2 regions of the Mycolicibacterium fortuitum subsp. fortuitum genome follow, and region 2 is predicted to be linked to the other one. Evidence: riboswitches for the same ligand, from Rfam matches in the RefSeq annotation. Region 2 holds a riboswitch; the other holds the start of a gene.
What was found. Region 2 has a riboswitch for cobalamin ahead of MFTT_RS27575 (CbtB domain-containing protein). Riboswitches for the same ligand answer to the same signal wherever they lie in the genome.

Region 1 (5,978 bases), 2.3 Mb from region 2:
CGGCTGTTTCGATCCTTCTGGCTTGTTGGTGTCATGCGCATGCGCACGTCACCGTTCTCGTCGTTACTGGTCGGGCTTCTATCGGGTCACTTGTACCGGTACACGATGCGGCCCCGGGACAGGTCGTAGGGCGAGAGCTCCACCACTACGCGGTCCTCGGGCAGGATGCGGATGTAGTGCTGCCGCATCTTGCCGCTGATGTGGGCCAAGACCTTGTGTCCGTTCTCCAGCTCAATGCGGAACATCGCATTGGGCAGAGGCTCGACCACGCGACCCTCGACCTCGATGGCACCGTCTTTCTTGGCCATACTTTTCGGCGATCCTTGCTTTCGTTTCGTAGCTTCATCAGTCTCAATGCAGCCCGTCGTGGTGCTGCAACCGACCAACTTCAAAACGTGAGCCGGATCGAGGCGAAGTTGCAGAAATTCAGCAGTTCCAAGACGGGGCACGCAAAAAGTCGGCGCGATAGTCGCACCGTTGGTCCACAATACCCGCTCGGCGGCCAGTACCAAAATCACGGCTGATCAGCTCCGGCGACCTCGATCTGCCCCGAATATTGGTGCGCCGAGAAGCCACGAATCAAGCGAGAATGGTACGGACTGATCCGCGCACCCGGCGAATGGAGACACAAGCACGTGATGGCTGTGTACCTGGCCGCGTTCGTCGTCGGCGGCATCGCTGTACTGGCCGCCCTGCTGCTCGCCGATGTCGGGCACGGCGACGGCATGCCCTTCCTGAGCCTGACCGGCCTGTCGGTCGCCCTACTCGGCGCCGGCACCGGCGGCCTGATCGGCACCTGGCTGGGCCTGGGCACCATCTGGTCCGCGGCCCTGGCCGCGGCCTGCGCGGTCGTGCTGGTGTTCACCCTCAACGGCCTGCTGTTGCCCTACATGCGCCGCCAGCAGTCCAACTCGCACAAGGGCCGGTCCTCTTATGTCGGCCTGCTCGGCACGGTCACCCTCGAAGTCCCGCCGGGCGGATGGGGCGAGATCTCCTTCGTCGACGCCGACGGCAACCGGGTGTTCTCCCGTGCCAAGAGCGACGAGGCCGACGCCCTGCCCAAGGCGACGCGCGTCTACATCGCGGATATCGATCCGGATTTCGTCCACATCGTCGCAGTTCCAGAAACCTGAGCTTCCAGCAACCTGAGCAGTTCCAGAAACCTGAGCTGCACCCGAGCGCTGCCCCACCGAGAAAGGCACCACAGTGTCCCTGCTGCTCATCGTCGTCCTCGTCGCCATCGCCGCGATCCTGATCCTGGTGGTCCTGCCGCTGGTCTACGTGAAGAACTACATCAAGGTGCCGCCCAACGAGGTGGCCGTGTTCACCGGACGCGGCACCCCCAAGGTGGTCCGCGGCGGCGCCCGGTTCCGGATGCCCGGCATCGAGCGGGTGGACATCATGAGCCTGGAACCGTTCAACGTCAGCATCAACCTGCAGAACGCGCTGTCCAACAACGGTGTGCCGGTCAACGTCGAGGCCGTCGGACTGGTGCGCATCGGTTCGGCCGACGAGGCCGTGCAGACCGCGGTGCAGCGCTTCCTGACCTCCGACCTCAACGAGTTGCAGCGTCAGATCAACGAGATCCTGGCCGGCAGCCTGCGCGGCATCACCGCGACCATGACCGTGGAGGACCTCAACTCCAACCGCGACAGCCTGGCCCGCAGCGTGGTCGAGGAGGCCGGCGGTGACCTGGCCCGGATCGGCATGGAGGTCGACGTCCTCAAGATCGCCGGCATCTCCGACGCCAACGACTACCTGAAGTCGCTCGGCCAGCGCCGCATCGCCGAGGTCAAGCGGGACGCCACGGTCGGCACCGCCGAGGCCGAGCGCGACGCCCAGATCCAGTCGGCCAAGGCCCGCCAGGAGGGGTCCATCGCGCAGGCCGAGGCCGACACCGCGATCGCCACCGCCAACCAGAAGCGCGACGTCGAGCTGGCCCGGCTGCGCGCGCAGACCGAGGCCGAGAACGCCCAGGCCGACCAGGCCGGACCGCTGGCCAACGCCCGCGCCCAGAAGGACGTCGGCATTGCCACGGAGCAGGCCGAGGCGGCCCGGGTGCAGGCCCGCATCGAGGTGGAGCAGCGCCGCGCCGAACAGGCCCAGGCTGCCCTGCAGGCCGACGTGATCGCACCTGCCGAGGCGAAGCGACAGGCCGACATCGCGATCGCCGAAGGCCAGCGCCAGTCCACGATCCTGGCCGCCGAGGCCGCAGCCGAGACCGAGCGGCGCAAGGGTCAGGCCGAGGCCGACGCCCGCAAGGCGGCCGCCGACGCCCTTCGGGTGGAGAAGCAGGCCGAGGCCGACAGCCTGCAGGCCAAGCTCGTCGCCGAGGCCGCCGGTAAGAAGGAACTGGCCGACGCCCTGCGGGTCGAGCAACAGGCCGAGGCCGCCGGTATCGAAGCCAAACTGCTGGCCGAGGCCAACGGTAAGAAGGAGATCGCCGCGGCGCTCAACGGCTACACGGCCGAGGCTGCGCGCCTGCTGATGCTTCCCGACGTGCTCGCCTCGGTGGTCAAGGCGACCGAGGCGGCGGCCGCACCGCTGGCCGAGATCGACCGGCTGTCGATCATCGGCGGGTCTGGCGACACCCAGGGCGCGGTCGGGAGCCTGCTCGGCATCAGCCCGCTCGCGGTGGCCAACATCCTGGAGTCGCTCAAGGCCTCGGGCATCGACGTGGCGGCCATGCTCAACCGGAATGCTGACAAGGCCGACGCGCAGGACTGATCGCGCAGGACTGATTCAGCGTCGAGGAAGCGAACCGACTTCGGCTACCGGGACGCTGAGTCAGGCGGGTTCGGGCCCGATGGCCACTGGCCGGTCGGGCGCGCGCCCGCGTACAGGACGTCGTGGCGCACCGTGACGTCCCCGCCAGCGGGGTGTGCTGGTCGGCACGGTTGCCTCAGGTGTTCACCCAATGAGCGACTCAAGTTGGCGGGCATGGCCGGAGGTCAACTCCCGCAACAACGTTCCAAAGGCAGATCGGTTGGGCGATCGGGCGACGCGCGCGTCAGCTATTGCATCTTCCAGTGACATGCGACAATGCCCCGGTACGGCAACGATGGTGCAGGAAGCCGGTGTAAATCCGGCACGGTCCCGCCACTGTGATCGGGGAGCGACCCTCAACAGCCACGGCTCTCAACAGAGCTGGAAGGCGAGGCGAGCGTTGATCCGAGAGTCAGGACACTCACATCGTCGCATCCTTCGACGCGGGGCGGTGTACCCCGAAGAGAGCTGGTCCCCTTGCCTGCCCCGGTCTGGGCGGCGTCGCCGCCTGAGGTCCATTCGTCCTTGTTGTCCGCCGGCCCCGGCGCCGGCTCATTGCTGGCCTCCGCCGCAGCGTGGTCCACATTGGCGGCGGACTACAACTCCATCGCCGAAGAGCTGACCGCAGTACTGGGCGCAGTCCAGTCCGAGATCTGGATGGGCCCATCCGCGGAGGCGTACGTGGCCGCCAACGGCCCCTATCTGGCGTGGCTACGACGCGCCGAAGCCCAGGCCACGTCGACGGCCGCCGCGCTGCAGACCGCCGCCGGGGCCTATGCCAGCGCCCTGGCGGCCATGCCGACCATGGCTGAGCTGGCCGCCAACCACGCCGCACACGCGGTGCTGGTGGGCACGAATTTCTTTGGTGTCAACACCATTCCGATAGCGCTGAACGAGGCCAACTATGCGCGGATGTGGGCACAGGCCGCCGCGGTGATGACCACCTACGAGGCGACGGCGGACGCCTCGGTGACCTCGGTGCCACAGCTCGAGGCGGCGCCCCCGATGCTCAAGGTAGAGCCCGCGATGCTCAAGACGCTGGACAGTGCGGACTCGGCCCCGGAAACCGCGCCGGAGGCCCCGCAGTGGTTCACCGACTTCGCCAAGTGGCTCGAAGGCTTTGTCCCCCAAGCGCCTTATCCCGACAGCAGCCAGTATCCGCTCTACGTCGAGCTGCAGGAGTTCTTCAACAAGATCGGCTACACCGGTATCCCGGATCCGCTGGCCGATTTCTTCGCCGGGCTGCAGAACGGATCGAATCTGCTGCCACCAATCGGGGTGCCAGGGTCGTGGCTGGGTTGGACCGGCAACCCGTTGAGCTATCTCAACCCCGCCACCCTGGCCTATATCTTCTCGGTGCCACTGGACCCGGTGTCCTATATCGTGTTCACCAGCAAGGTGATCATCGACGACCTGATCGCGGTCCTGTACACCGCGCTGTTCAATCCCCAGGCCCTGGGTGTGGTCATCCCCCTGGTGATGGTGGAGATCATCGGGTCCACGATCGGCAACACCATCCAGTTGCTCAACTACACGATCACCCAGACGGCGTTGCTCCCCGTGTTGCTGCCGGCGCTGGCCGCCACGACCGCGCTGGCCCCGGTCGGAGTGGTCGGCGGCCTGGGAGTCGGGGCGCTGGCGCACCATGCGACGACGGAGGCCGTGGTGCCGCCGCCTTCGCCCGCGCCGCCGTCAGCCGGCCTGACAATGGCTCAGCCGTCGCCTTCTGCACCGGCCCCTGCCCCGGCCCCCACGCCGGCCCCGCCGCCGACGCCGACGCCTACCCCAGCTCCCGCACCGCCGCCTGCCCCGCCGCCGACGCCGGCTGGCCCACCTTCGGTGTCCATGCCCGCCTACGGGTACATGGTCGGCGGCTTGGACATGGGTGCCCGTCGCGCGGCGGGGAGCAGAACCCGCAAGAAGGCGGCCTCCAAGCCGGCCGCCGACGAAGCTGATGTGGCCGAGCCTGAGGAAGATGCTGCGGCACCGCGTCATCGCCGGCGCCGGGAGAAAGTCGGGATGCACGGGCGCGGGCACAAGTACATGTACCTGGATCAGGACCTGGCGCCCGATCCGGTGGCCATGCCCTCGGACCGCGGCGCCGGAAGCCTCGGCTTCGCCGGTTCCGCCCCGCGCGAGGGCACCGCGCCACCGGCCGGGCTTGCCAAGCTGGCCGGGGACGAGTTCGGCGGTGGCGCTGTCAGTCCAATGCTTCCGAACACCTGGCCGGCCGACGGGGACAACGGCTAAGCGGTGATCAGCCCCCGCAGCGGATCTGTTTTCCGCTGCGGTCCAACGGGTCTGGGCCCAGCCCGAGGTACTTGTCGCGCAGCTTGTCCCACAGTTCCAGCTGGCCCCACTCGGGCTCGTCGCGGATCTGCTGGTCGTTGGTGAGGAACGGGTTGGGCAGCATCACCGTCATCATCTGCTCGTCGCGCCCGTTGTAGAGCCGCACCCCCCACGACATCGGGTTGCCTTCCTTGCCGATCGAGCGGTACAGCTCGGCGCGGCTGCAGCGGCGGATCTGGCCCAGCTCGCGGCCGCTGGCGCGGTGCTTGCCGATGCACAGGTGGAAGTGCCAGCGACCGAAATCGATGGTGGCATAACCGTCGAGCATCGCGATCTTGCGTGGTGCGTTGGGCGCGGCCACTTCCCAGGCGGCACCCTGCATGATGATCCCGAACCAGATCTCGTCCCAGTACTCGTCGAAGCACAGGTGCAGCAGATCCAGCAGGCTGTCCTGATCGGTGGGCAACGGCCACACCTGTTCGCGGCCACGGTCTTCGGTGTCGACGATCGGCGGATCGGCGACGATCTCAGCGGTGGTGTCAGTCATGTGGATCCCTTCTCCAAACGTGAATCGGTCTCGGGTTTGTGGGTCAGCGTGCAATCACCGCACAACCCGGCGTCGGGCGTGCGATAGAACAGGCAGCAACTGGTGCGCCGATAATCGGTGCTCGATCCATTGAAAGATATTGTGCCGCTCAGCCGTTCGTCGTCGAACAGGCCGCGTGCGAGAATCCAGCCCGGCTCGGCCGCGAGTTCACCGCCGCGATGCCGGCTCAGCGCACGGGCGGCGCCCAGGAGCGCGGAGGCGGCATTGCCGAGCAGCAGCCGCTGCGATATCGGGCCGAGCCGTCGGACCGCGGCGGCCAGCGGTGTCAGGTGATCACGCAAGACCATGTCGACCAGCAGTCGTTCGGAACCGGCTG
Region 2 (5,978 bases):
GAGAAGGACGCCGCCCTGGAGCGCCGGTTCCAGCCGGTCCAGGTGGGTGAGCCGACCGTCGAGCACACCATCGAGATCCTCAAGGGTCTGCGCGACCGCTACGAGGCGCACCACCGCGTCTCGATCACCGACGGCGCGCTGGTGGCCGCGGCCACCCTGGCCGACCGGTACATCAACGACCGGTTCCTGCCGGACAAGGCGATCGACCTGATCGACGAGGCCGGCGCCCGCATGCGCATCCGCCGGATGACTGCTCCGCCAGACCTGCGCGAGTTCGACGAGAAGATCGCCGACGCGCGCCGGGAGAAGGAGTCCGCGATCGACGCGCAGGACTTCGAGAAGGCCGCGAGCCTGCGTGACCGGGAGAAGCAGCTGGTCGCCCAGCGCGGTGAGCGGGAGAAGCAGTGGCGCTCCGGGGATCTCGACGTGGTCGCCGAGGTCGACGACGAGCAGATCGCCGAGGTGCTCGGCAACTGGACCGGTATCCCCGTGTTCAAGCTCACCGAGGCCGAGACCACGCGTCTGCTGCGCATGGAAGAGGAGCTGCACAAGCGGATCATCGGCCAGGAGGACGCCGTCAAGGCCGTTTCAAAGGCCATCCGCCGCACTCGTGCCGGCCTGAAGGACCCGAAGCGCCCGTCCGGTTCGTTCATCTTCGCCGGTCCGTCCGGTGTCGGTAAGACCGAGCTGTCCAAGGCGCTGGCCAACTTCCTGTTCGGCGACGACGACGCGCTCATCCAGATCGACATGGGCGAGTTCCACGACCGCTTCACCGCGTCGCGGCTGTTCGGTGCCCCTCCGGGGTACGTCGGCTACGAAGAGGGCGGCCAGCTCACCGAGAAGGTGCGCCGCAAGCCGTTCTCGGTCGTGCTGTTCGACGAGATCGAGAAGGCCCACCAGGAGATCTACAACAGCCTGTTGCAGGTCCTGGAAGACGGTCGTCTCACCGACGGCCAGGGCCGCACGGTCGACTTCAAGAACACGGTGCTGATCTTCACCTCCAACCTGGGCACGTCCGACATCTCCAAGGCGGTCGGGCTGGGCTTCAGCCAGGGCGGCGGGGAGAACAACTACGAGCGGATGAAGCAGAAGGTCAACGACGAGCTCAAGAAGCACTTCCGGCCAGAGTTCCTCAACCGCATCGATGACATCATCGTGTTCCACCAGCTGACGCAGGACGAGATCATCCAGATGGTCGACCTGATGATCGGCCGGGTCGGCAACCAGTTGGCCGGTAAAGATATGGCCATGGAGCTCACTCCCAAGGCCAAGGCCTTGCTGGCCAAGCGCGGCTTCGATCCGGTGCTCGGTGCCCGCCCGCTGCGCCGCACCATCCAGCGTGAGATCGAGGACCAGCTGTCCGAGAAGATCCTCTTCGAGGAGCTCGGCCCCGGCCAGTTGGTGACGGTCGACGTCGAGGGCTGGGACGGCGAAGGCGCCGGCGAGGACGCGAAGTTCACGTTCTCCGGGGCGCCCAAGGCGGCTGGTTCCGACGGCCCGGATCTGGCCAAGGCCGCGGCCTCCGCGGAATAAGGTTCGACACGAGAAATGCCCCCGCCGAAATGGCGGGGGCATTTTTCATGCCTGCCGATGGGAAGTTCTCCTGCGCCGATAGTTACGATGCTGCTGTAATCGACAGGCAAAGGAACCTGGTGAGAATCCAGGACGGCCGCGCCACTGTTAAAAGTCAGACCCTGACCTGTCATGACACGGACTGGGACGCGAATTCCCGGGAAGGACCAGTAGATGACTTTCACCGAAGCGACCAAGAGCCACGCACGGCCGATCGACCTGTCAGCCACCAAGGCGGTGCTCTGGCTGACCCTGACGGCGTTCCTGGCGCTGCTGGCCCTCTACTTCGTCGGCATGGATCAGGGTGCGACGTCGGTGTTCGGCAACAACACCTACGTGCACGAGTTCGTGCACGACGCCCGCCACCTGCTCGGTTTCCCCTGCCACTGACGCAGCGGAGAAACCGAACAAATGGAAAGACAACTCATCGGGCGCGGCATTCTGGCCGGCGCCCTGGCAGGCGTGCTCGCGTTCATCTGGGCGAAGCTGTTCATCGAACCGGTCATCGGCCGAGCCATCGACTTCGAGAACGGCGTCGGTGCGGCGCATGAGGCGGCCGGTCATTCTCACGGCGGCCATTCCCACGGCGGCGAAGAGAGCGCCGAGGTGTTCACCCGCGGTGTCCAGTCGAACATCGGCATGGGCCTGGGTGTGCTGATCTTCAGCGTCGCGATGGGCGCGCTGCTGGCTGTCGTGTTCTGCGTGGTGTACGGGCGGATCAACCTCACCGCACGGGCACTGGCGGCACTGACCGCGGGCGGCATGCTGGTGTCGTTGTGGATCGTCCCGGCGCTCAAATATCCGCCCAACCCGCCGGCGGTGAGCCTCGACGAGACGATCAAGCAGCGCACTCTGCTGTACCTGCTGTTGGTCGCGTTGTCGGCGGCTCTGTTCGTCGGTTCGATCCTGCTGACGCGCCGGCTCACGCCGAAGTTCGGCGTGTGGAACGCCTGCCTGATCGGTGTCGCGGACTACGTGGTGTCCATGGCGGTGGTCTTCCTGATCCTTCCGGGCATCCATGAGACCCCGTCGGCGTTCCCCGGCGACGACCTCTATGAATTCCGGCTGTACTCGCTGGGGACGCAGGTGGTGATCTGGGCGACCATCGGGCTGGTGTTCGGGGCCCTGGCGTCGAAGGTGCTTGAGGGTAAACGGGAGTCTCTCCCAGCGTGAGTGAGGTCGTCCGGCTGACCTTGGTGTCGCATGCCATGACCGACGCCATGGCGGCCGGACGATTCCCCAACGACGAACCGCTGAACCAGTTGGGCCATCGGCAGGCCAATTCGACCGTCGAGCTCGGTGTCGTCGACGCGGCTTACTGCGGGCCCGAGAAACGGGTGCGGCAGACCGCCGAACTGCTGGGTTTGTCGGCGGCGGTCGAACCCCGACTGGCCGACCTGGACTTCGGGAGCTGGCGCGGGACGGTACTGAGCGGTGTCCGGCCCGCGGACCTGGCGATCTGGCTCACCGACCCGACCCGGGCACCACACGGCGGCGAGTCGGTGGTCGATCTCGTCCAACGGGTGCACGGGTGGATGGACAGCCTGGCCTCGGCGCGGGGACGGCTCGTCGCCGTCACCCACCCCGCGGTGATCCGCGCGGCCATCCTGGTGGCTCTCGATGCCCCGCCGAAATCGTTCTGGCGCATCGACATTGCGCCGATGAGCCGTACCGTCATGAATTTCCGCGGTCAGGCCTGGACGCTGCGCAGCGCTTAGGTCTCCACCGGGGCGCCTGTTTCTACCTCGGGGTTGTCGTTCGGCGACGACCACAGCCCTCAGGTAGAAACCGGCGCAGCCTCGTACCGAGCTAACCCACAGGTGCCATGGCGAACGCCCGCTTGGCGATCTGCAACAACCACCCCGCGGCGGTGGGGCTGCGGAACTTCGGCCAGTTCAGCTGGAAACTGAACACCCACGGCTGCCCGGTGTAGTCCACCGCGTACCAGCTGAAGGTCAGATCGCCGGGCAGGTTGCCGCCCTTGGCGCCGATGTACTTCCACTTCGCCGGATCGGGATCGATGCCGGGCAGTGCGGAGAGGATGTCCTTCACCGGCGCGGCCGGCCCGTACGCCGAGGCCTGCAGCGCCGCATGCACTCGGCAGATGTCGGCCGCACTGGCGAACCACTCCAGCCCGTCATTGGAGGCCGGCGTGTGGGTGCGGTACGGATCCGGTTCGTAGGGACGGGAATTGGTCTGCTGGAGCAGTGCCACCCGATCGGCCGGAGAAGCGGCTTTCCACTGGTCACGAAGATTGGGCTCGCCCCAACCGACCGAGAACACCTCATGCATGGTCGGGAACGGGGTCATGCTCGCCGGATCGTGATGCCCCGCGGTCACCAGGGCACGCTCCACCGCAGCCGGGCCCATCCGGCCGATCAACAGGTCGGTGGCCATGTTGTCGCTGGCCGAGATCATCTGTTGGGCCGCCGTGCGCACCGTGATCTGAGAGCCCGGGGGAAGCTTGTCCAGCCCGGCCGAGCCGAGCTTCTTGCCTTCCTTGGTGATCGTCAGGTGATCGTCCCAACTCAGGGTGCCGGCCTTGACTGCGTCCGAAACTGCAAGCAACACATACAGTTTGAAGATCGAGGCCAGGGGCAGTGACATTTCGGTGTTAGTGCCGGCCACCTGCTCGCACTTGCCCTTGTTCACCTTGGACACGCGGTAGGAGTAGCGCGCGCCCGACTTGGTCAGCTCGGTGTCGATGTCGGCCCAGGTGTCGATCTTCGGCGGCACCAGCGTGACCTCGAAGCGGTCGACGAGGCCGACGTCGTTGGTCCTCAGTTCGATGTCTTGGGCGACGTTGTACGACGTCAAAACATGCAACGTCGCCTGCGCGGCCCCGATGTCGACCGAGGTGACCTTGAACGGCCGGTCCCACCAGATCGAGTCCATCTTGGTGCCCACCAGATCGACCTTCTCGGGGGCCGCGAGGGTGCGCACGCCGATGGGGCCGATCGGCCAGTCGGAGTTGAGCATGTCCATGGTCTGCTTGGCTCGCAGACCCGGTGGGGTGATGGTGTCGATGTGCGCGCCGTAGGACACTTCGGCCGCGGGCGCGACTTTCGGCGCACAGCCACAAGCCAGGGCCGCGGCAACCGCCGAGATGGCCGTCAGGCCGATCGTGCGGTGCAGCGTCCGGCCGCGGCTACGCCTGGGCAGCGGGCCCTGCAACGTCCAGCACAACCTCGAACTCCAGCAGCGACGCGCCGGTGGCGACCGGGTTGGCGTGTTCACCCTTGTGGGCCTCGGCAGCGCGGCCCGTGGCCCAGGCCTGGAAGGCCTCTTCGGTCTCCCACTGCGTCACCACGAAGTAGCGGTCCTCGCCCTTGACCGGACGCAACAGTTGGAAGCCGAGGAACCCGGGCTGGTCATCGACGGAGTGTGCACGGTTGGCGAACCGCTTCTCCAGTTCCGGGCCTGCGTTGGGCGGTACCTCGATGGCGTTGATCTTCACGACAGGCATGCTGTTCAGGCTACCTGGCCTGCCCGGCAAGATAACGGCATGGTCACAGATCTGCTCACCCTCCGTGGGGGCCGCGGCGGGCCCATCGTCCTGGTGCACGGGCTGATGGGCCGCGGCAGCACCTGGTCACGCCAATTGCCGTGGTTGACCGAGTTGGGTGAGGTGTACACCTACGACGCGCCATGGCACCGCGGGCGTGACGTGGTCGATCCCCATCCGATCAGCACCGAGCGTTTCGTGGCGGATCTGGGGGAGGCCGTGGCCGCGCTGAACCGGCCGGTAGTTCTGGTCGGGCATTCCATGGGTGCCCTGCATTCGTGGTGTCTGGCCGCGGCTCGCCCGGAACTGGTCAAGGCGGTGGTGGTCGAGGATATGGCCCCCGACTTCCGGGGGCGCACCACCGGGCCGTGGGAACCGTGGGTGCATGCCCTGCCGGTCGAGTTCGGATCCGCGCAGGAGGTCTATGACGAGTTCGGGCCGGTCGCCGGTCAGTACTTCCTGGAAGCGTTCGACCGGACGGACACCGGCTGGCGCCTGCACGGGTACCCGCAGTGGTGGCTGGACATTGCCGCCCAGTGGGGAACGCGGGACTACTGGCAACAGTGGCGCGAGGTGGATGTGCCCACCCTGCTCATGGAGGCCGAGAATTCGGTGGCGCCGCCGGGTCAGATGCGAAAGATGGCCGAAATCGGGCAGCACACAACGTATTTACACGTCCCCGGCGCGGGGCACCTGATCCACGATGATGCTCCGGAGGTGTACGAGGAAGCGGTGACCCGGTTTCTAGCGACGCTCTCCTAGGGCGCCGGCGCTCGGCCACGACGGCTGGCTCTCGAAGCGGCTGCGGATCGCATCGAGGTCATGGCCTGCCCGGTACGCCTCGTAATCGGGCTGGTTGATGTCGAAGAGGTCCAGGCGGAAACGCAGGATGTTGCTGCGC

Region 1: another riboswitch for cobalamin. It lies ahead of MFTT_RS30975 (PPE family protein); the one in region 2 lies ahead of MFTT_RS27575 (CbtB domain-containing protein).

What each region holds. Positions count from the first base shown of each region.
Region 1 covers NZ_AP025518.1:1,618,409-1,624,386, reverse strand. The annotation lists gene rpmJ (50S ribosomal protein L36) at 1-1, opposite strand, end outside; gene infA (translation initiation factor IF-1) at 87-308, opposite strand; gene MFTT_RS07780 (NfeD family membrane protein) at 639-1,133, shown strand; gene MFTT_RS07775 (flotillin family protein) at 1,207-2,727, shown strand; cobalamin riboswitch at 3,026-3,209, shown strand; gene MFTT_RS30975 (PPE family protein) at 3,244-5,016, shown strand; gene MFTT_RS07760 (DUF7676 family protein) at 5,024-5,602, opposite strand; gene MFTT_RS07755 (ATP-binding cassette domain-containing protein) at 5,599-5,978, opposite strand, start outside.
Region 2 covers NZ_AP025518.1:5,700,532-5,706,509, reverse strand. The annotation lists gene clpC1 (ATP-dependent protease ATP-binding subunit ClpC) at 1-1,533, shown strand, start outside; cobalamin riboswitch at 1,645-1,766, shown strand; gene MFTT_RS27575 (CbtB domain-containing protein) at 1,747-1,962, shown strand; gene MFTT_RS27570 (CbtA family protein) at 1,984-2,745, shown strand; gene MFTT_RS27565 (histidine phosphatase family protein) at 2,742-3,290, shown strand; gene MFTT_RS27560 (serine hydrolase) at 3,382-4,746, opposite strand; gene MFTT_RS27555 (antibiotic biosynthesis monooxygenase family protein) at 4,721-5,038, opposite strand; gene MFTT_RS27550 (alpha/beta fold hydrolase) at 5,078-5,839, shown strand; gene MFTT_RS27545 (hypothetical protein) at 5,822-5,978, opposite strand, start outside.